4 regions of the Hymenobacter sp. HDW8 genome follow, and region 2 is predicted to be linked to each of the others. Evidence: riboswitches for the same ligand, from Rfam matches in the RefSeq annotation. Region 2 holds a riboswitch; each other region holds the start of a gene.
What was found. A riboswitch is a leader RNA that binds a small molecule or an ion and turns the genes downstream of it on or off. The one in region 2 is predicted to bind S-adenosylmethionine.
Positions count from the first base shown of each region.

Region 1: linked by a shared signal. The riboswitch ahead of G7064_RS19660 (amino acid permease) and the one ahead of G7064_RS09370 (O-acetylhomoserine aminocarboxypropyltransferase/cysteine synthase family protein) in region 2 are both predicted to bind S-adenosylmethionine.
Region 3: linked by a shared signal. The riboswitch ahead of G7064_RS13060 (RimK family alpha-L-glutamate ligase) and the one ahead of G7064_RS09370 (O-acetylhomoserine aminocarboxypropyltransferase/cysteine synthase family protein) in region 2 are both predicted to bind S-adenosylmethionine.
Region 4: linked by a shared signal. The riboswitch ahead of metH (methionine synthase) and the one ahead of G7064_RS09370 (O-acetylhomoserine aminocarboxypropyltransferase/cysteine synthase family protein) in region 2 are both predicted to bind S-adenosylmethionine.

Region 1 covers NZ_CP049907.1:4,616,348-4,621,325, reverse strand. Annotated here, with positions in the region: gene G7064_RS19670 (lipopolysaccharide biosynthesis protein) at 1-809, shown strand, start outside; gene G7064_RS19665 (CPBP family intramembrane glutamic endopeptidase) at 806-1,669, opposite strand; gene G7064_RS19660 (amino acid permease) at 1,849-3,309, opposite strand; SAM riboswitch class I at 3,659-3,769, opposite strand; gene G7064_RS19655 (EcsC family protein) at 3,864-4,613, opposite strand; gene G7064_RS19650 (Gfo/Idh/MocA family protein) at 4,665-4,978, opposite strand, start outside.
Region 2 covers NZ_CP049907.1:2,240,057-2,245,034, reverse strand. Annotated here, with positions in the region: gene G7064_RS09370 (O-acetylhomoserine aminocarboxypropyltransferase/cysteine synthase family protein) at 1-1,076, opposite strand, end outside; SAM riboswitch class I at 1,443-1,557, opposite strand; gene G7064_RS09365 (LysM peptidoglycan-binding domain-containing protein) at 1,746-2,039, opposite strand; gene G7064_RS09360 (hypothetical protein) at 2,269-2,682, shown strand; gene G7064_RS09355 (lysylphosphatidylglycerol synthase transmembrane domain-containing protein) at 2,743-3,879, opposite strand; gene dxs (1-deoxy-D-xylulose-5-phosphate synthase) at 4,092-4,978, shown strand, end outside.
Region 3 covers NZ_CP049907.1:3,075,425-3,080,402, reverse strand. Annotated here, with positions in the region: gene G7064_RS13070 (OFA family MFS transporter) at 1-1,079, shown strand, start outside; gene G7064_RS13065 (DUF2007 domain-containing protein) at 1,369-1,689, shown strand; SAM riboswitch class I at 1,792-1,883, shown strand; gene G7064_RS13060 (RimK family alpha-L-glutamate ligase) at 2,275-3,258, shown strand; gene G7064_RS13055 (LLM class flavin-dependent oxidoreductase) at 3,255-4,274, shown strand; gene G7064_RS13050 (molybdopterin molybdotransferase MoeA) at 4,372-4,978, opposite strand, start outside.
Region 4 covers NZ_CP049907.1:3,088,763-3,093,740, reverse strand. Annotated here, with positions in the region: gene G7064_RS13120 (M16 family metallopeptidase) at 1-1,242, shown strand, start outside; gene G7064_RS13115 (M16 family metallopeptidase) at 1,289-2,680, shown strand; SAM riboswitch class I at 2,796-2,902, shown strand; gene metH (methionine synthase) at 3,045-4,978, shown strand, end outside.

The DNA of each region.
Region 1 (4,978 bases), 2.3 Mb from region 2:
GCTTCAGCGGGTTCGTGATTCTGTCCAGCTTGTCGGGCACCATCATTGGCTCCATCGATTCGCTGATGGTAGGTTCTAGTATAAGTTTGGCGGCTACGGGCGTGTATACCACCGCGTTTTTTATTAGCACCGCGCTTACTATTCCGGCTCGCTCGCTGAATAAGATTGCTTTTCCGCTGCTGGCGGAGTACTGGAAAGCGCAGGATATGCCGCGCATGGCCGACTTTTACCGCCGCACTACGCGGCTCAACACGGTGGTGGGGTGTTGGCTGGCGCTGGGCATTGGCTTGAATCTGGACTTCATTTACTCGCTGATGCGGCCCGAATTTGCGGCTGGCGCCACGTCCGTGTTGCTGCTGCTGGCCGGACGCCTTTTCGATAGTATAACGGGTGTCAACGGCTTGATTCTGGTCACCTCCCCCCGTTACCGCTTTGATTTGGTGTTCAATGTGTCGCTGGCCGTAGCTACGGTGCTACTCAATCTGCTCCTGATTCCGTTGTACGGCCTCACCGGCGCCGCGCTTGCCACCCTCCTGGCCATGACTGGCATCAACGTGGCGCGCACCTGGTTTGTGTGGCGCGCTTACGGTTTGCAGCCCTTCGATTTTCGGATTCCGCTGGTTTTAGCAGTTGCCGCAGTTGCTGGTTTAGCGGCATGGCTGGTGCCGATTACTCACTCGGTGTTCGTCACGATGCTCGTTCGCTCTACAGTGCTTACGGGTGTATATGGGGGGCTTTTGTTGCTGACACGGGCCGTACCAGAGGTCAGCAACCTGTGGCAGCAGGTGCGCCGACGGCTCCGTTTTTAACGCTCTAGGCTGTCTATCGACGTCTCTCTCATAGCAACGCTCTGCTGCGTGGCCCGCCAGATAAGCCAGGTTCCGCCAGCGAAAATGACGGCCGCTATGACTATCATTAAAAGTAGTGTCGAGCCACCGGGTAATAGGGCGATTGGGTCGTCTACATTCTGCCACTTCGGATTTTGCAAAGCCTTCCAAGCCACAGCATTATTAAGGAAATGCACCACGATGCACGCCGCCAATGAGTGCGTGCGGTAGTACAGCCAACCTAAAAAGAGCCCTAACAGAAACGCCGATACAACCTGGGCCGGATTCAAGTGGATAATCCCGAATAATAAACTGGACTGTATTATAGCTTTGCGGGGACTGTAGTTTTTGAGTAGCCCCGGCAGCAGCAAGCCCCGAAAGAGTAGCTCTTCCAGAATGGGAGCCGAGATGCAAATAACAAAAAATGATAGCCCAGGAAATGCACTTAGCTTCTGCATAGAATCGCTCATCCAGTTGGGCAGATGCAGGAACACAACCAACGTGCGCAGGGCCATCTGCGCGAACACCAGTAGCGGCAGCAATAGGTACACCAACGGAATTTCGCGCGACGCCAGCAGCCGAATTGGCTGACGGCGCACCGACGGAATTTTCCAGAGCAGAAATACGATGATCAGAGCCTTGGCCAAATCACTGGCTACCACAGTCACAATGATGGCTTGCGCGTGGGTTGTAAAGCGAAGGAAGGGAATGGACAGAAATCCTAAAACGAGTGCCAGTAGCATAAACCAGCCGAGCGCCCCCCAACTTTCCTTCACGGTTGGGTACGCAGCAGGTTGATTTATAGAAGCTTGAATTTCGGATTCGGGTAGCGTTTCGATCATCGGATAGCTATAGAAAAGATAGATGCTTAAAGCTACCTAAAACTGCTTCATTGCTGTGTTACTTTGCTTGAATCAGGTTTTAAAAATTCGGTATTGCTGTCGGAAGGCATCCGTTCATAAGGCATAAAAAAGCCCCCCGCTATGATGATGCGGGGGGCTTTTTTGGGGAGTGTAATTCGTTAAGCCTTCACTTGGGCTTGTTCCTGTGCTAGTCGCAGTTTGCTGTGCTTTTTACCATAGAGGTAATAAATCACTAATCCGGCCGCAAGCCACACAATGAGGCGCAACCAGGTATCCCAGGGGAGCGAAAACATCATTAGTAAGCAGGTCAGGATGCCCATAATGGGCACTAGCGGCACCCACGGCGTACGGAAAGCGCGGGGCGCATCGGGCTGCTGCTTGCGCATAATAAGTACGCCGAGGCATACCATCACGAAGGCCAGCAGCGTACCGATACTGGTCATTTCGCCTACTACCTGAATGGGCACCAAGCCTGCAAAAGCGCTGATTAGGCCGGCCAACAAGATGTTTGATTTGTAAGGCGTCTGGAAGCGAGGGTGAATTTCAGAGAAGATCTTGGGCAACAGGCCGTCGCGCGACATGGAGAAAAACACCCGCGACTGCCCCAGCAAATCCACCAGAATGACGGAGGTGTAGCCAATCAGAATAGCGATAATAATGGCCTGACTCAACCAAGCATACGGCGTTTTCTCGATGGCGATGGCTACCGGCGCGGCGCTATTTTTGAACTCCGTGTAGTTGGCCAGGCCCGTCATTACGTGCCCAAACAGCACGAACAGAATAGTACACACGACCAGCGAGCCGATGATGCCGATAGGCATATCACGCTGGGGTTTTTTGGCTTCCTGCGCCATTGTGGCCACAATATCAAAACCGATGAAGACGAAGAAGATAACGCCGGCTCCGCGCAGAATGCCGCTCAAGCCAAACTCGCCAAACGTGCCCGTATTGGCCGGGATATAGGGCTGATAGTTGGCCGGATCGATGTACTGCCAACCCAACGCAATAAACACCAGCACTACCGATACCTTCAGGGCCACAATAGTTGCGTTAACCCAGGCCGAGCCCTGCGTACCCCGAATCACGATGGCTGTGATGGCCAGCACGATCAGAATAGCGGGCAGATTGACGAACCCGTGCACCACCGAGCCATCGGCCAAAGTAGACGTCTCGAAGGGCGACATAACCAGCTGAGCGGGAATATGCAGGTCGTATTTGGCTAAAAACCGCGTCAGGTACTGCGACCAGCTGATGGCAACGGCGGCGGCGCCCACGGAATATTCGAGCACCAAATCCCAGCCAATAATCCAGGCAAACAACTCACCCAGCGTAGCGTAGGAATACGTATAGGCCGAGCCAGCGACGGGTACCATGGACGCAAACTCCGCGTAGCACAGGGCCGAAAAGGCACAGCCAACGGCTGCTACCAAAAATGAGAGCGTAACGGCTGGTCCGGTATGATTGGCGGCCGCAATGCCAGTAAGGGAAAAGAGTCCCGCTCCAATAATAACCCCTACCCCAATGGCAACAAGGTTGAAGGCACTCAGACTGCGCTTGAGGGTGTGGGTGCCGGTTTCGGCCGCCTCTTGTCGCAGTAATTCCAGTGATTTTTTGAGCATAAAATGTAGCACGAAGCCGCGCCTCGTGGTGGATAAAAAGAATGGAGATAAGAGAAAGAATATCCGCCTATAGAGCAGACAGACCACAAAGCTGACGCCGTTGCTACCGCTTCGGCAAATTGGGCAACTACCTGATCCACAGCCAAAGCAAAGGCTGAATCAGAGCAGAAATGCCCCCCAGCGGCTATTTACAGCTGCAGATTGGCAAAGCCAGGAAAATGAGAGAATGTTCGAACGCTCAACAACAGCAACAACCCATACCCAAACAAGCAGCCCAACTCAGCATGTGGAGCGGCAGGGTGGCGAAGGAAAATAGAGCAGGTTGCAGCTGAATGTTCACGGCAATTTGTTTTTATATAGCCAGTCGATACTTGCGCTGACCTCGGTTGGCACCGTTCCAGTTGTGCTGGGGGTTGCCGGCGTTTCATTGAGCCTTTCTCTCCACGCCTCGGTATAAAAACAATCCTTTGATCAGAAAGAATTGGGGTCGCAAAGGTAGACTGCCGGCATGCGTACTTGCAAATGGGGCTATTCTTTCTCATTTACCGTGTGGCTTAACCGGCGCTGGGGGGCAAAATAGTACCCTTCGGCTCAAGATGGCGCATGCGGTAGCAGTTCACAGCTGTTTCGCCGAGCTGCTCGATGAGGCGGTAGTTGGCCACCGCTCCCACCGCTGCTCCAATCACGGGCACCAGTTGGGCCAACTTCGCCAAGTCGATGTAGTCGCGGTACTCTTGCTGAAAGGTGCGCCAATCGAACTCATTTACATCGGTGGGCAGCGTGTGGCGGTACGTGTCCCAATTAGCAATGCGACGATACACCTCATTGCGGGTGTGCTGACTGGAAAAGGCTAACTGGAAGATGTGCAGTAGATACAGCCGCTCGGTATAATCACGCACGTCGTGGCCGTAGAGGGCGGCTACGTCGAAGAGCAGTTTAAGCTTGAGGCCCAGCAGCAGCGGAAAATCGGCCAGACCCAGCAAAAAGCCCCCCGCCCCCGTCACGGCGCCTTCGGCCGACGCGGTGTTGCGGTAGTAACGAATGCGGGTTCGCACCGCCGTTTCCCGTTCCGCCCACGGCGCTTCCAGCAGCGGCTGGCGCGTAGTGTGCATCGACCCAAACAACACCCCGCGCACCATTTGCCGAATAGCCGTGGTAATGGCCTCATGCACCCGCTCGGGCAGCAACGCATTCAACCGAATCTGTACCCGGCGCGTGAAGCGGTTCAGCAGCGTCGGCGACTTCTGCATGCGCTGTTGCCAGGCGCGGAGTTCAGTGAGGGCTTGTTGGTCGGGGGAGTTCATGTAAGTAGTTACGTAAAACTGATAAGTAGTTTTTACCTACGCTTCTCCACGTTACTTTAAGCCATAAATCCGCTCAATAATCTCCACCACTTTCACTCCTTCCCGAGCATTCGTTTCACATAAACCACCGCTTCTAACTGCCTCAACCACCTCTTCTATCGCCTGCACATGATTGGCGGCGCTGCCTTGGTAGAAGCCGTAGTGATTGGCGGGGTTGGTCGGCAGAAGCGGCGGGCATTCGTAGTCGCGGATGTGGCAGTGCTCCACTTTATCCATGTATTGCCCACCGATGCGCAGACTGCCGTGCTCGCCGATGACGGTGAGGCTGCTTTCGAGGTTGCGGTCCCAGACGGCGGTGCTGTAAT
Region 2 (4,978 bases):
TCCTTGGTGCCTTTGATGCTGAAAGTCAGAACGCCACCCGCGCCGCGCTTCAGATATTTCTGGGCTAGAGCGTTATAGCGGCTGCTTTTCAAACCCGGATAGTTCACGGCTTCTACCTGCGGATGCTGCTCTAGCCATTCGGCCAGCTTTTGCGCATTTTCCACCGTCCGATCTACGCGCAACGACAGGGTTTCAAGGCCTTGTAGTAGCAGGAAAGAGTTGAAAGGACTGATGGCCGGACCAAAATCGCGCAGGCCTTCTACCCGCGCCCGAATGATAAAGGCGATGTTGCCAAATGGGCCGCCTTTGCCGAATACATCATTGAAAACTAGGCCGTGATAGCCTTCCGAGGGCTCCGTAAACTGCGGAAACTTGCCATTACCGAAGTCATACTTACCGCCGTCGATAATCACGCCGCCTATGCTGGTGCCGTGGCCGCCAATCCATTTCGTGGCCGATTCTACCACGATGTGCGCGCCGTGCTCCAGGGGGCGAAACAGGTAGCCGCCTGCGCCAAAAGTGTTATCTACAATAAGCGGCAGATCGTGTTTGTCAGCAATGGCCGCAATACGCTCAAAATCGGGAATACTGAAGCTGGGATTGCCAATCGTTTCGAGATACAGCGCCTTGGTCTTGTCGTCAATCAGGGCCTCGAAGCTTTCAGGCGTGTCGCCATCAGCAAAGCGGGCTTCGATACCTAAGCGCTTGAAAGCGACCTTAAATTGGTTATAAGTGCCACCGTACAGGTGCTGGGTACTTACAAAGTTGTCACCGGTCTGCAAAATGTTGTTCAGAGCCAGAAACTGGGCTGCTTGCCCCGAGCTGGTTGCTAAGGCGGCCACACCACCTTCTAGCGCCGCTACGCGTTGCTCAAACACATCGGTGGTAGGGTTCATAAGGCGCGTATAAATATTGCCGAACTCCTTGAGGGCAAACAAATTGGCACCATGCTCCGCGTTTTTAAACACGTAAGAAGTAGTCTGGTGGATAGGAACGGCGCGCGAACCAGTAGTAGGGTCAGGTTGCTGACCAGCGTGCAATTGCAGGGTTTCGAAGTGCAGGTTTTGTGTGGACATCTTAGTGCTGATTAGAGTTAGATTAAATTAGGAAGAGATGACAGAGCGCAGATAATCAGGCATATGGGCCCGCAGGAAGGCGGAGCGCTGAACGTGATCCACAGCCGAAGCTGGACTAAGACCTGACGGGGTAGGTAGAATACCCACGGCGCGACACGGTCTTTAGGAATGATGGAAAGGGGAGGGGCGCTAAACCGGAAACTGGATTAGCAGCAGCACGCGCAACAACAGCACATTCGCGTAGCCTCACAACTGCCAATGGCAGGAGCCAAAACGCGGAAACCCGCCAGCCAACCAATGCGCAACGATGCGACCGGGGCAGACGGGTGAAGCAAAATGGAAAAAGCAGTGTTTTTCATGGCACTCAGCTTATATCTCCCGCGGGCAACATAGCCGAACGGGCAGGAATTGGCACCTTTCAAAACAATGAAGGTTGCCAGCGGGTCAGGGAGCCTGTTCTCTCGCCGCTTCTGTATAAAATCTGAAAAACTGTCTCGTCGATAACGAGAAGTACCGGACTGGTAACTGCAAATGTACAGTTCGAAATGAGAACGCCAAATGCACAGCAATATTTTTTACTCCGTGCTAACTCGCTGGCTAACAAATAAAAAAGCCCCCAGCAAGTTGCTGGGGGGCTTTTTTATTTGTTAGCTTTAGCTCAGGGTGTGCTTACGCTTGGGGTAAGGTCAACACCTGACCTACTTCGATATGATCGGGGTTTGAACCGATGGTTGACTTGTTAGCGTCATAAATCTGATGCCACTTAGCGGCATCACCGTAGTGCTTCTTCGCAATTTTAGAAAGCGAATCGCCGCTAACTACTGTGTATTGCGTGCCTTGGGCAGCAGTAGGAGCAGCGGGCTGGTTGGCGTTGCCAAAGAAGTCTGTATTAGCCTTCTGGTTGGGATTGGCAGCCGGCTGAGCAGGCTTTTCGTCGCCTTTATTGGTTAAGAAATCGAACATTCCCATAGTCGTGGTTGATTAAGGAGAAAGGAAGGCGCATGTGCTTGATAGCTATGCTGTCACGTCGTCTTACGCCCCTAGTGCAAATAAGTTGCAGCCGTCAAAAAAGCTCCACAGTAGTTAACTCTTTCCGGTGCGACGCGTAAGAAGCGCAACATTGCTTTGCTGGAATATAGTACCAGCTGAAGTTGCTCCTTTCCATTTTTAGTTAACCCTAAGATCACTCCCTATGAAAACCATTGCACTTCCTTTCCGCTACCTAGCTAGCCTCATCATGCTGCTGTCGCTGTTCACGGCTGCTTGTAGCCAGAAAGACAAAGTTGGCGAAACCAATATGCTATATGGCACGGAAAGCAAAGTCTGGAAAACGGACAAAGAAACCACTGCCAGCGGCGACAAGGTGGCCCAAACTGATGCTGATAAGGATACCGAACTGCGTTTCTACGCCAACGGTAACTTTAACATGACGTCGCCCCAGCAATCGTTGCAAGGTAAGTACACCTTCGACCAGCCTGGCAAAAAAATCACCCTTACCCCCGACGGTGGCACCACATCCATGACTTTCGACGTGGTGAACTTGACGGATGATAAAATCACGTTGCGCGGCGTAAACGGCGAGCAAATGATGCTTGAGTCTGAATAATTGAATTCGCTTTATTACAAAAAAGCCCCCCAGCAATACACTGGGGGGCTTTTTTGTGCTCTATGAGTTCATGATTTCCTGCACCCGGTTTCGGCCGAAGACCCGGGCTATCCAGCGGGGCAGGAAAATGGCCCCCAGCACCAGATAGAGATAATAGGTAACAATACGATACAGCAGGACCACAAAATTGGTCATCGTAGGTGTGCCGATAAACTTGCCGAAAAAAGTAGGGAAAGCACCTTCCGCAATACCTGCTCCGCCCGGTGTAATGGCTACCAGCAGCACAACCTTATAGATGAGGTTGCGGCTGAAAATCAGCCCAAATTCTCCCCAGCTTAAGTCAACAAAGGCGGCAATAATACAGCCGATTACCAAGTAGCGAGCCGTCCAAACGAAGGCAGTGGAAAGGGCCGCTTCTACCCAGTACCGAATGGCGTTGCCGCGGAGCTGCGCTGAGGCCCATACCATCTCGTTGCCATGTTGATACGCTTTGGCCCGCCAACGCCGCAAGCCCTTCAGGGAGAACAAACGTATCAATAACCGCTTCACTGACTGCGGATTAATGAAAAGTGCATACAGCATGACCGCCGAGTACAGCGTAACCAGCAGATAGCTAATTACAAAGGCTATTTGCAGCGTAGTTACAAAGCCTCCTTGAAGCGCCTCGTGTGGGTACAAAGCATTGCCTGCCAGCCACACTACCAGCGGCACCGTTACAACATAATACACGTTGTCGAGCAGCGCCGTAACCATTACGTATGCAAGCGATTTGCCCAGCGAAATACCTTCTTTGTTCAGCAGAAACGGCGCTACGGAAGTGCCTCCTACGGCAGAGGGGAGCACGCAAGAGGCAAATTCCCAGATCATAATCACATCTAGGCTCTGGCGCCAACTTAGTACCTTCTCCGAGATATGCCGAATGCGGTAAATGTAGCCCCAGTCGCGGGCCACCAGTACGGCTACCATCACCAAGAGCCAGTGTAGCTTGGCATTCGCTAAGGGCGCCAAATCGCCAGGCTGGTAACTGCGCCAGAACATGAAGCCCACGACGCTCAAGCCAATAAGGACCGGCAGAACGATGCGAGAAGGCTTTAGCTTATCAAGAAGTTGCTTTTCCTGACTGTCCTGGGTGAGCGGCATGGGCAAGAGACGGGTGGAGGGGTAAAAGTAGGCAATAATGAGAGTGACCCCTACCAAATACGAGTTAAGTATTGCCTCGAACGATGGGAACTCGTCTGTGTCGAAATAGGTGGAAGCCAGGGGACCTACTTGCAACCTATATCAACAACCGACCCTAACGAAAAGTCGTACCTTTGTTTGGTAACTTCGGCAGGAAACTTGGACGGTTCCAACCTTTTATATTGCTAGTAGGTTATTGCACTATATTTTACTTTTTGCCCCTCTAAAAAATGATTGTTGAACCCGGTGAACTGCTGGCGGCCATTGACTCGCCTGATGACCTCAAGAAGCTCAGCGAGGACCAACTAGTCCAAGTAAGCCAGGAACTGCGCCAGTTCATTATTGACTCGGTTTCGATATATGGGGGGCATTTCGGTGCCTCATTGGGCGTTGTTGAGTTAACAGTAGCTCTACATTATGTCTTTAATACCCCCTACGACCAACTAGTGTGGGATGTAGGGCACCAGGCATACGGCCACAAAATTTTGACTGGCCGGCGGAATCAGTTTCCCACCAATCGTCGCTATGGCGGCATGTCAGGTTTCCCTAAGCGGAAGGAAAGTGAATATGATGCTTTTGGCGTAGGCCATAGTAGCACCAGCATCGGGGCTGCTTTGGGCATGGCAGTAGCTTCTGAATACAAGAATGAGAAGGACCGTCAGCACATTGCTGTCATCGGCGACGGTGCTATGACGGCCGGTATGGCGTTTGAAGCGCTTAATCATGCCGGTGTAGCTAAGTCCAATCTGCTGGTTATCCTTAATGATAACTGCATGAGCATCGACCCTAATGTGGGCGCGCTCAAGGAATATCTTACCGATATCACCACTTCCCGTACGTATAACAAAGTGCGAGACGAACTTTGGAACGTGCTTGGTAAGCTCAGCAAGTTTGGTCCCAATCCTCAACAAATTGCCCGCAAAGTAGAGCAGGCTATGAAGGCAACGCTGCTTAAGCAAAGTAATTTGTTTGAGGCGCTCAACTTCCGCTACTTTGGCCCCGTCGATGGTCATGATGTGCAGCATTTGACCACTATTCTGCGCGACCTAAAAAGCATTCCAGGTCCCAAAATTCTGCATTGTGTAACGGTTAAAGGTAAAGGTTACGCACTAGCTGA
Region 3 (4,978 bases), 840 kb from region 2:
GGGGCTTTTTTATCTCGGCACTGGGCGTATCCATGCACAACATCTGGCTTGTGTACTTCGGCTATGGCTTTGTGGGCGGTATTGGGCTTGGCATCGGGTACATTTCGCCGGTGAGCACGCTTATCAAGTGGTTCCCAGATAGGCCGGGCGTAGCGACGGGTATGGCTATTATGGGTTTTGGCGGAGGCGCCATGATTGGCTCGCCGCTGGCCGTGGCCCTGATGGCTTATTTCAAAGATTCGGCTCCTATGGGCGTTGCGCCTACCATGCTCACAATGGGTGCTATTTACCTGATATTCATGATGTTTGGGGTATTCACCATTCGGGTACCCGCCGAAGGCTGGAAACCGGAAGGCTACGTGCCCAACACCCAACAGTCAACCCTTATTACGACGGCCAATGTGGATGCCGATACCGCTATCAAAACCCCACAGTTTTGGCTCTTATGGGTGGTATTGCTCACCAATGTGACAGCGGGTATTGGCGTTCTCGAAACAGCCTCTCCGCTTATTCAGGAAACTTTTTCTGATACCTCTATGGGGACAGGCCTGGGCGTAACGGCGGCCGCGGCGGCTGGATTTGTGGGCCTGCTGAGCTTATTCAATTTGCTGGGGCGCTTTTTTTGGTCGTCGGCCTCGGATAAGATGGGGCGCAAGCCTACCTACATGATTTACTTTGGCTTAGGCATTGCGCTCTACGCCTTGGTGCCCACGCTGGCAGCCAACCACTCGTTGGCGTTGTTCGTCATCGTGTGCTGCGTGATTCTGAGCATGTATGGAGGCGGATTTGCTACCGTTCCGGCTTACTTGCGCGACTTGTTCGGCACCATGCAAGTAGGCGCTATTCATGGGCGCCTGCTCACGGCTTGGTCTACGGCTGGTATCCTGGGGCCTCTGATTGTGAACTACTTACACCAAAGCCAGAAAGACAAAGGCCTGACCGGTGCGGAGGCATACCAGACGGTGTTTTATGTGATGGCCGGCGTACTGGTAGTTGGCCTGATTGCCAACATGCTCGTGACGGCTGTGAACGAGAAATACCACTACAAAGAAGTTACTCCTAAGAAAGTAGCTGCTTAGTGCGCGCTGGTCTAAGTACTCAATCATAAACATCTTTACACATGGAAAATAGAATAAATCCCACCATTCCAGAGGCCCATAATGCACCATCCTCGGGTTTAAAAACAGCGTTAGCATGGCTATATGTCGGTGTGCCGCTCGCCTGGGGGGTGTCCCAAACGTTTATTAAAGCTTTGGACTTGTTCAAATAAGTCAGCAAGCCGCTTCGGTAGTGAAGCCTGCGTATACTTTTTACCACGAGAAGCACCTAATGGGGTGCTTCTCGTGTTTTAGCTGAAATCCATACCCTATGTTCATCGAGCCAACCGACGGCACAGTTGTCCTGCTAGAATCGTTTGCCAACTCCATATCAGCGCACCTGGCCAAGAACCAGCTGGAAGCGGCTGGTATTGCCTGCTTCATAAGCAACGAGAATCGGCCGTACGGGCCTATTTCGGGCGGAGTACGGCTACACGTGCGCCAGCAGGATTTGGAGGCCGCGCAGCAGGTTCTAACCGACCACAGTGCTCTGATGACAGCCGTACCCGATGATGAGCCAGACGCGGCTCAACTGGCCTCCGATTCATCTGGCAGCTTGCTTACCCGCTTGCGAACGTGGCTGCTTTCGTAGCAGCGCAACACTTCGCTTTTCAATAGTGCACACCCCAGATTTGGAATATTAAATAACCAGTTGGTACATTTGCACTACCAATTCTTTCCCATCAAAGGATTGTTTTTATACAGAGGCGCAGAGAGACAGGCTCCGTGAAGCGCCGGCAACCCCCACTCCCCGTGGAACGGTGCCAAGTCCTGACCATATAAAAACAAGTTACCGTGGATCTTTTCAACACCTCCGCTTTCTCTCTATCCCTCGTTGCTACGCAACAGCTTTGTCGCGCGCAGTCTGCGCTGGCCTGCTGTTGTATGGGCTCGGTAGGACAAGGTTGTTGTTGATTTCCCCCCTCTTCTCATTCCTGCCCGTAACCTAGCCTGACGCGTTTTCAGCGGCTGGTTGGTGTTTTCTGCTTTCGTGGCTTCACCCGGTGGCTGCCCTCCCCGAGCACCCTAACTGGCTAACGCAACTCGTGCCAGCTGTGGCCCCACGGCGCCCCAACTTATTCGGCTTGGTCCAAGCAGAAAAAAGCCCCCCAGCTTTTGCTTCCGTTGGTAACGCGCCGATTTCCAGTGCTTTCACTTTCATACTATACCACCTAACATGTCTGATTTACAGAAGCCTATTGGCATTTATTATGAGCACCCCGAATGGTTTAAGCCGCTGTTTGCGGAACTGGACCGCCGGGGTTTGCCCTACGAAAAGATTGACGCCGCTCATCATCTGTTTGACCCCTCCGAAAAGGAAAGCCGCTATAGTCTGGTGGTAAATCGGATGAGTTCTTCGGCCTACCTGCGCGGACACGGTCAGGGTATTTTTCACACCGCTGGTTTCGCTACGCACTTGGAGCGGCTCGGCGTGCGTATTATCAACGGCTCGGCGGCTACGGCTATTGAGACGAACAAAGCCCGCCAACTCTCGCTGTTCGAGTCGTTGGGCCTGAACTACCCCAAGTCGTTTGTAATCAATCACGCCTCGCGGGCCGTAGACGCGGCCAAGCAGCTGCGCTTCCCGATTGTAGTGAAAGTAAACATTGGTGGCAGTGGCGCGGGCATCATCCGCTTTGATACACCAGAAGGCCTGCAAGCGGCCGTGGACGCCAATCAAATTGACTTGGGCATCGACCAGACGGCGCTGGTGCAGGAGTACGTGACGCCGCGTGGGGGGCATATTACCCGCGTGGAGACGCTGGATGGCAAGTTTTTGTACGCCATGAAGGTGTTCACTACTGGCGAAAGCTTTAACCTCTGCCCCGCCGAAATCTGCCAGATTCCGGACGAGCCCACAGCCGGCGACTTCTGTCTGACGGAAGCGCCTAAGAAAGGCATTCAGGTAGAAGCTACAACGCCGCCCGATGAGATAATTGAGGCCGTGGAGCGCATCGTAGCTGCCGCTAAAATTGACGTGGGCGGTATTGAGTACCTGATCGATGACCGTACTGGTGAGGCGCTGTTTTATGACGTCAACGCCCTGTCCAACTTCGTGGCTGACGCCGTGAACGTGGTTGGTTTTGACCCCTACGCCCGCTTCGTGGATTACCTGGAGCAACAACTCGAATTAACCACCGCAAACGCTCTTACGATATGAAATTCGGGTATTGGCTTCCCATTTTTGGCGGTTGGCTCCGCAACGTTCCTGATGAGCAAATGCCTACGTCGTGGGACTACGTAAAACAATTGGCCCAGCGCAGCGAAGACTGGGGCTACAGCCTCACGCTCATTGCGGAGTTGTATCTGAACGATATCAAAGGTCAGGAAGAGCCAGCCCTAGAGGCGTGGAGCACGGCCGCAGCCTTGGCCGCGGTGACCAAAGAGTTGGAAATTATGGTGGCGGTGCGGCCGACTTTCCACAATCCGGCTTTGCTGGCTAAGCAGGCTGCCAACATCGATCTGATTGCGCCGGGCCGCTTGTCGCTGAACGTGGTATCGTCGTGGTGGCGCGATGAGGCGACCAAGTACGGCTTGCACTTCGAGCAGCACGACGACCGCTACGCCCGCACCAAGGAGTGGCTAGATGTGGTAACCAACGTGTGGGAGAAAGATCATTTCTCTTACGAAGGCAAATATTACCAACTGACGGACAATGTGTTGCAGCCCAAGCCAGCCAAGAAGCCTTTCCTATACGCCGGTGGCGAATCGGAAGCTGCCAAGGACCTTATTTCCTCGCAGTGCGATGGCTACGTGATGCACGGCGACTCACCGGAGCAAATCGGGCAGCGCATTGCTGATATGCGTCGGCGTCGGGAGCAGAAGAATTTGCCCCCCATGAAGTTTGGCGTGGCCGGCTACAGCATCGTGCGCGATAATGAGCAGGACGTGAAGCGCGAGCTAGACCGCATTACCAATGTGCAAGCCTCCGCCGCGGGCTACGGCAACTACCAGCAGTGGTTGGCCGGCACGCAACTGGAACAGCAGGTGTCGCTGCATGATTACTCGGTATCGAACCGTGGCTTGCGCACCGGCCTCACCGGCACGCCTGCCCAAATTCAGGACCGCATCGGCGCCTACGAAGCTGTGGGTGTGGATTTCTTCCTGTTGCAGTGCAGCCCGCAACTGGAGGAAATGGAGCGTTTCTCAGAATCGGTGATTAGCGTATTGGCTTAATTGAGGCCACCACGCTAAGCTGATTACCTATTTATTAGGCGGTCATGCCGAGCAGAGCGAAGCATCTCGCGTGTTTAGTGGGAGTAGTACTCCTGTGTCAGCACGCGAAATGCTTCGCTCTGCTCGGCATGACCGCCTTTTTACTCTGTTCTACTTGGTCTTGAGTAGCTTCTTCAATTCCGAAACCGTAGGAGTGGCCACGCTTCGTCAGCGGGAAATTCGGTTTGGTCGGGGGCAATTCTAGGAAACCGTCGCAGTGGAGCAGGCTGGCTAAGTCGCCGGAGCCGCCGGCTCGTTGCGGATGGGCCAGCAGGCGGCCGTCGGGCGCCATTTCGAGGCGCACAGGCAGAAAGTGCGTGAGGCGCGGCCGGAAGCTGACATCAGCAGCCAGCACGGCGAAGGCAGTGGGCGTGGGGGGCATTTCCGGCGACTGGCAGGCGCGCAGCCAGGGCTGCACGTAGCGGTAATAATTCACAAAGGTGGACACAGGGTTGCCGGGCAAAGCAAATACCACGGCACCGCCGGGCTGCTGTCCAAACCAAAAGGGCTTGCCCGGCCGTTGCTCTACTTCGTGAAAAATCTGCTCCACGCCCAGCTCGCGCAGCACGCTCGGCAAAAAATCGGCCTGGCCTTTCGAGACGCCACCGCTGAGCACTACGGCATCGAAGTCGCTGAGCAGCTGGGGCAAGCCTTGGCGTAGAACA
Region 4 (4,978 bases), 850 kb from region 2:
GTGGTGCTTTCACCCGACAAAACGGCCCCTGTGGCCACCATTGCGGCGTATTATAACATCGGTTTCCGCATTGAGCCTCGCAACCGCACGGGCTTCGCGCACTTGTTTGAGCACATGATGTTTCAGGGCTCCAAAAACCTGGGCAAAATGGAGTTCATTCAGGTAGTGCAGAAAAACGGCGGCATCCTGAACGGCTCCACCCGCTTCGACTTCACCAACTACTTCGAAATCGTGCCCGCGCACAAGCTCGAAACCATGCTCTGGGCCGAAGCCGACCGCATGCGCGGCCTCAACATCACCCAGGAAAACCTAACCAACCAGCAGGGCGTGGTGAAAAACGAGGTGAAGGTAAACGTGCTCAATCAGCCCTACGGCGGCTTTCCGTGGCTGGATATGCCCCAGTACGCCAACAAGAACTGGCACAACGCCCACAATTTCTACGGCGACCTAAAAGACCTCGACGCGGCTAACCTGGAGGACGTTCAATCCTTCTTCAAGACCTTTTATGCGCCCAACAACGCGGCGCTGGTTGTAGTCGGCGACTTCAATCCCGCCGAGGCAAAAACGTGGATTAAGAAGTATTTCGAGAACATTCCAAAATCGACGCTGCCTGCTAAAGTAGATCTAACGGAGCCCCGCCAGGAAAAGGAGCAGCGCTTCAGCAAAGACGACAAGCTGGCCACCAAGCCCGCCCTGGCCTTCGCCTACCACATGCCCGACAAAAACACACCGGAGTATTATGCCATGGGCCTGCTCGACCAGATTCTATTGCAGGGCAACGACAGCCGCTTGTACCAGGCCTTGGTGCAGGAGCGTGGCTACACCGGCTCGGTGAGCGGCGGTATCAATTCGGGTTTGGGTAATATGTTCAACTACAACGGCCCCATGCTCTGGGATGGCAGCCTGGTGTATGACAAAACCGTTTCAGCCGATTCTGTGGTAGCCGTGCTGGACCGGGAAATTCAGAAGCTTGATAAGGAAGGCGTAAGCCAGGAGATGCTGGATTTGGCTATTGTGAAAATGCGCTCCGACTTATATGACCAAGTAAGTCAGCTATACGGCTTCGGCAAGGCCGATTTGCTGGCCAGTTTCGCTTTATTCGAGAATGACCCGAAGCGGATAAATCAATTGGAAAGCGAGTTTCGGAAAGTGACGCCGGAGCTGATGCAGAAAACGCTGCGCGAATACCTGCGGCCCACAAACCGGACGATTCTAACGATTAATCCATTGGCTAAAAGCTAGTGCATCACTCGGCTTACAATTGGTAACTCCTCCAAAGACATACCTCATGAAAAATATACTTATTGGCCTGCTGAGCGTCGCCTGTGTCCTTAGCACCCCAGCTTTAGCCCAAAAAGAAACGCCGCCCGCCGGCGGCGCCCCCCGCGACTTCACTTTGCCCCCCAAGACGGAATTTACGCTGGATAATGGCCTGCAAGCCACGCTGGTACCTTACGGTGACATTCCGAAAGTAACGGTGAGTATGATCGTACAAGTTGGCAACGTACACGAGGCCGCCAACGAGAACGGCTTGGCCGACATCGTGGGGCGCCTCATGCGGGAAGGCACCACCACGCTCTCAGCCAAGCAGATATCAGAAAAAGCGGCCCGGATGGGTGGCTCACTCAGTGTATCGGTAGGCCCCAATCAGACCTTCATCACTGGTTCGGTACTGTCGGAATACGGTCCGGAACTGGTAAAGCTAATGGCTGACGTGGTGCAAAACCCGGCTTTCCCACCTTCCGAGATTGAGCGCATCAAAAATGACTTTAAGCGCGAAAACAATCTTTCCCGCTCCCAGCCGGGCACTCAGGCCCGAACCAAGTTCTCGATGGCTCTGTACAAAGGGCACCCTTACGGCCGCGACATTCCGACTGACGCCGAAGTAAACGCCTATGGTCCGGAGCAGGTCCGCGACTTTTACACCAAGCAGTTTGGAGCTCAGCGCACGGCGGTATACGCTGCGGGCAAGTTCGATGAAAAGGCGATGCGCGAGGCAGTTACTTCCTCGCTAAGCAACTGGACTAAAGGCCCTGCTCCGCGCATCGAGATTGCCAAGCCCGTCACCAAAACCGACCTGATGGTGCAGGACCGCCCCGGCGCGCCCCAGTCTACGCTGGTGATCGGCCTACCTGTCGTCGATCCGACCCATCCCGATTTCACGCGCTTACGTGTGATGAATTCCTTGCTGGGGGGCTCTTTTGGCTCGCGCATCACTAGTAATATTCGCGAGAACAAAGGCTATACTTATTCTCCTTCCAGCAACGTGAATGCCCGCTACCGTGTGGGTGAGTGGGCCGAGGTAGCCGACGTAACCACCGAGCACACGGGCAATTCGCTCAAGGAAATTGTGTATGAAGTGGAGCGTCTGCAAAAAGAGGCTCCCACAGCCGAAGAGTTGGAAGGCATCAAAAACTACGAGGCGGGCCTGTTTGTGCTGCGCAACTCCACTCCCGCCGGCATCATCAGTCAGCTCAGCTTCCTTGATCTGCACGGTCTTCCCGACAGCTACCTCACTAATCAGGTGAAAGATATTCACGCCGTTACGCCCAAAGACGTGCAGGACGCGGCCAAGAAGTACGTTCGCCCCGATGAAATGACAATTGTCGTTGTGGGGGACAAAAAGGTGATCGACCCGCAGTTGAAGAAGTTTCAGGCCGAGCGGAAGAAGTCTCTTTGAATAGAGCTCCCGCATTGATACAAGAAGGGACTGACCAACAGGTCAGTCCCTTCTTATTTTAGCGCTTAAAATCAGAGTAAACTTTTTTCGTCGTCTTGCTGTATCTTTGCTCAGCTACTTATCCAGAAAGACCGAGGGACTGGGCCCTGTGACGTCTTGGCAACCTGAGTAAAACAAGGTGCCAACTCCCATTTTGCCCCCCAAGGCAGAAGAAGATAAGTGCGGAGCCCTCATTTCGAGGTTCTCTTTCTGGATAGGCGGTAGTTCAAACGCCTTTTTAGTAAGGAGATCTTATGAAAACGACTCGCCCCGCCTCCCCCTCTACGACATTCTTCAACAGCGCATTCTCGTGCTCGATGGTGCCATGGGCACCATGATTCAGCGCCACCCGCTGACGGAGGAAGATTTTCGGGGTACGCGCTTCGCCGATCATCCCAAGCCCCTGCGCGGCAATAACGACCTACTCAGCCTTACCCGCCCTGATATCATCAGCGGCATTCACGCCGAGTATTTTGCTGCCGGGGCCGACATGGTGGAAACCAACACCTTCAGTGGCACGACCATCGCCCAGGCTGATTATGGCCTGGAGCATCTGGCGTACGAGCTGAACTACGAGTCGGCCCGTCTGGCCCGCGAAGTCGCCGATGAGTTTACGGCCCGCGAACCGCATAAGCCGCGCTTCGTGGCCGGCGCCATCGGACCCACCAACCGTACCGCTTCGCTCTCACCCGACGTGAACCGGCCCGGCTTCCGCGCCGTAACCTTTGACGAGCTAGCTACTGCTTACCTAGAACAGGTGCGTGGGCTAGTGGAAGGCGGCTCCGATACGCTGCTAATTGAAACTATCTTCGACACGCTCAATGCCAAAGCGGCGCTGTATGCCGTGCAGAAGTATTTCGACGAAGGAGGCAAAGTGGTACCCGTCATGATTTCGGGCACCATTACCGATGCGTCGGGCCGTACGCTTTCGGGGCAGACGGTAGAGGCATTCTGGAATTCTATTAGTCACTTGCCGCTGCTGAGCGTGGGCTTGAACTGCGCCCTGGGTGCGGATCAGCTGCACGTGTATGTAAAAGAACTGAGCCGCATTGCCGATGTGCACGTTTCGGCCTATCCGAATGCCGGCTTACCCAACGCTTTTGGCGGTTATGATGAGTCGGCGCAGGAATTCGCGGCCGTCGTTGAAAACTATTTGAAAGAAGGCATCGTGACGGTGGCGGGTGGCTGTTGTGGCACCACACCCCAGCATATTGCCGAGCTAGCAAAGCTGGCCGAAAAATATCAGCCGCGCCAACTACCCGAAGTGCCCAAAGCCACTCGATTGGCTGGTTTGGAGCCGTTTGGCATTACCCCCGACAGCTTATTTGTGAACGTGGGTGAGCGGTGCAACGTGACGGGTTCCCGCGCTTTCGCTCGCCTTATCCGCACAGGCGCCTACGAGCAAGCTCTGCAAGTGGCCCGCGACCAAGTAGAAGGCGGCGCCCAGGTGCTCGACGTGAACATGGACGAAGGCATGCTCGACTCGGAGCAGGCCATGACTACCTTCCTCAACCTGATTGCCTCCGAGCCCGACATTTCGCGGGTACCGGTGATGATTGACTCCTCGAAGTGGAGCGTGCTGGAAGCCGGCCTGAAGTGCGTGCAGGGCAAGAGCATCGTCAACTCCATTTCCCTGAAGGAAGGCGAGGAAGTATTCAAGGAGCGCGCCCGCACCGTGCGCCAGTACGGCGCGGCCATGGTGGTCATGGCCTTCGACGAAAATGGTCAGGCCGACTCTTTGGAACGGCGCAAGGAGATCTGTCAGCGCAGCTACGACATTCTGGTAAACGAGGTGGGCTTCCCGGCCGAGGACCTCATCTTCGACCCCAACATCCTGACCGTGGGTACCGGCATGGAGGAGCACCGCAACTATGCGCTGGACTTCATCGAGGCCGTCCGCTGGATCAAAGCTAACCTGCCCGGCGCCCTCACCAGCGGCGGCGTCAGCAACATCAGCTTCTCTTATCGCGGCAACGACGTAGTGCGCGAAGCCATGCACACGTCATTTCTCTACCATGCCATCCGTGCTGGTCTGGACATGGGCATTGTAAATCCCAGCCAGTTAGGCGTGTACGACGAGATTCCGAAAGACCTGCTGGAACTGGTGGAAGACGTGTTGCTCAACCGCCGTCCCGACGCGACAGAGCGCCTCGTGGACTTTGCCGAAACGGTGAAGCAGAAGGACAAGGTGGAAGTAGTAGCTGACGCCTGGCGCAGCCTGCCCGTGGCGGAGCGCCTACAGCACGCTTTGGTGCGCGG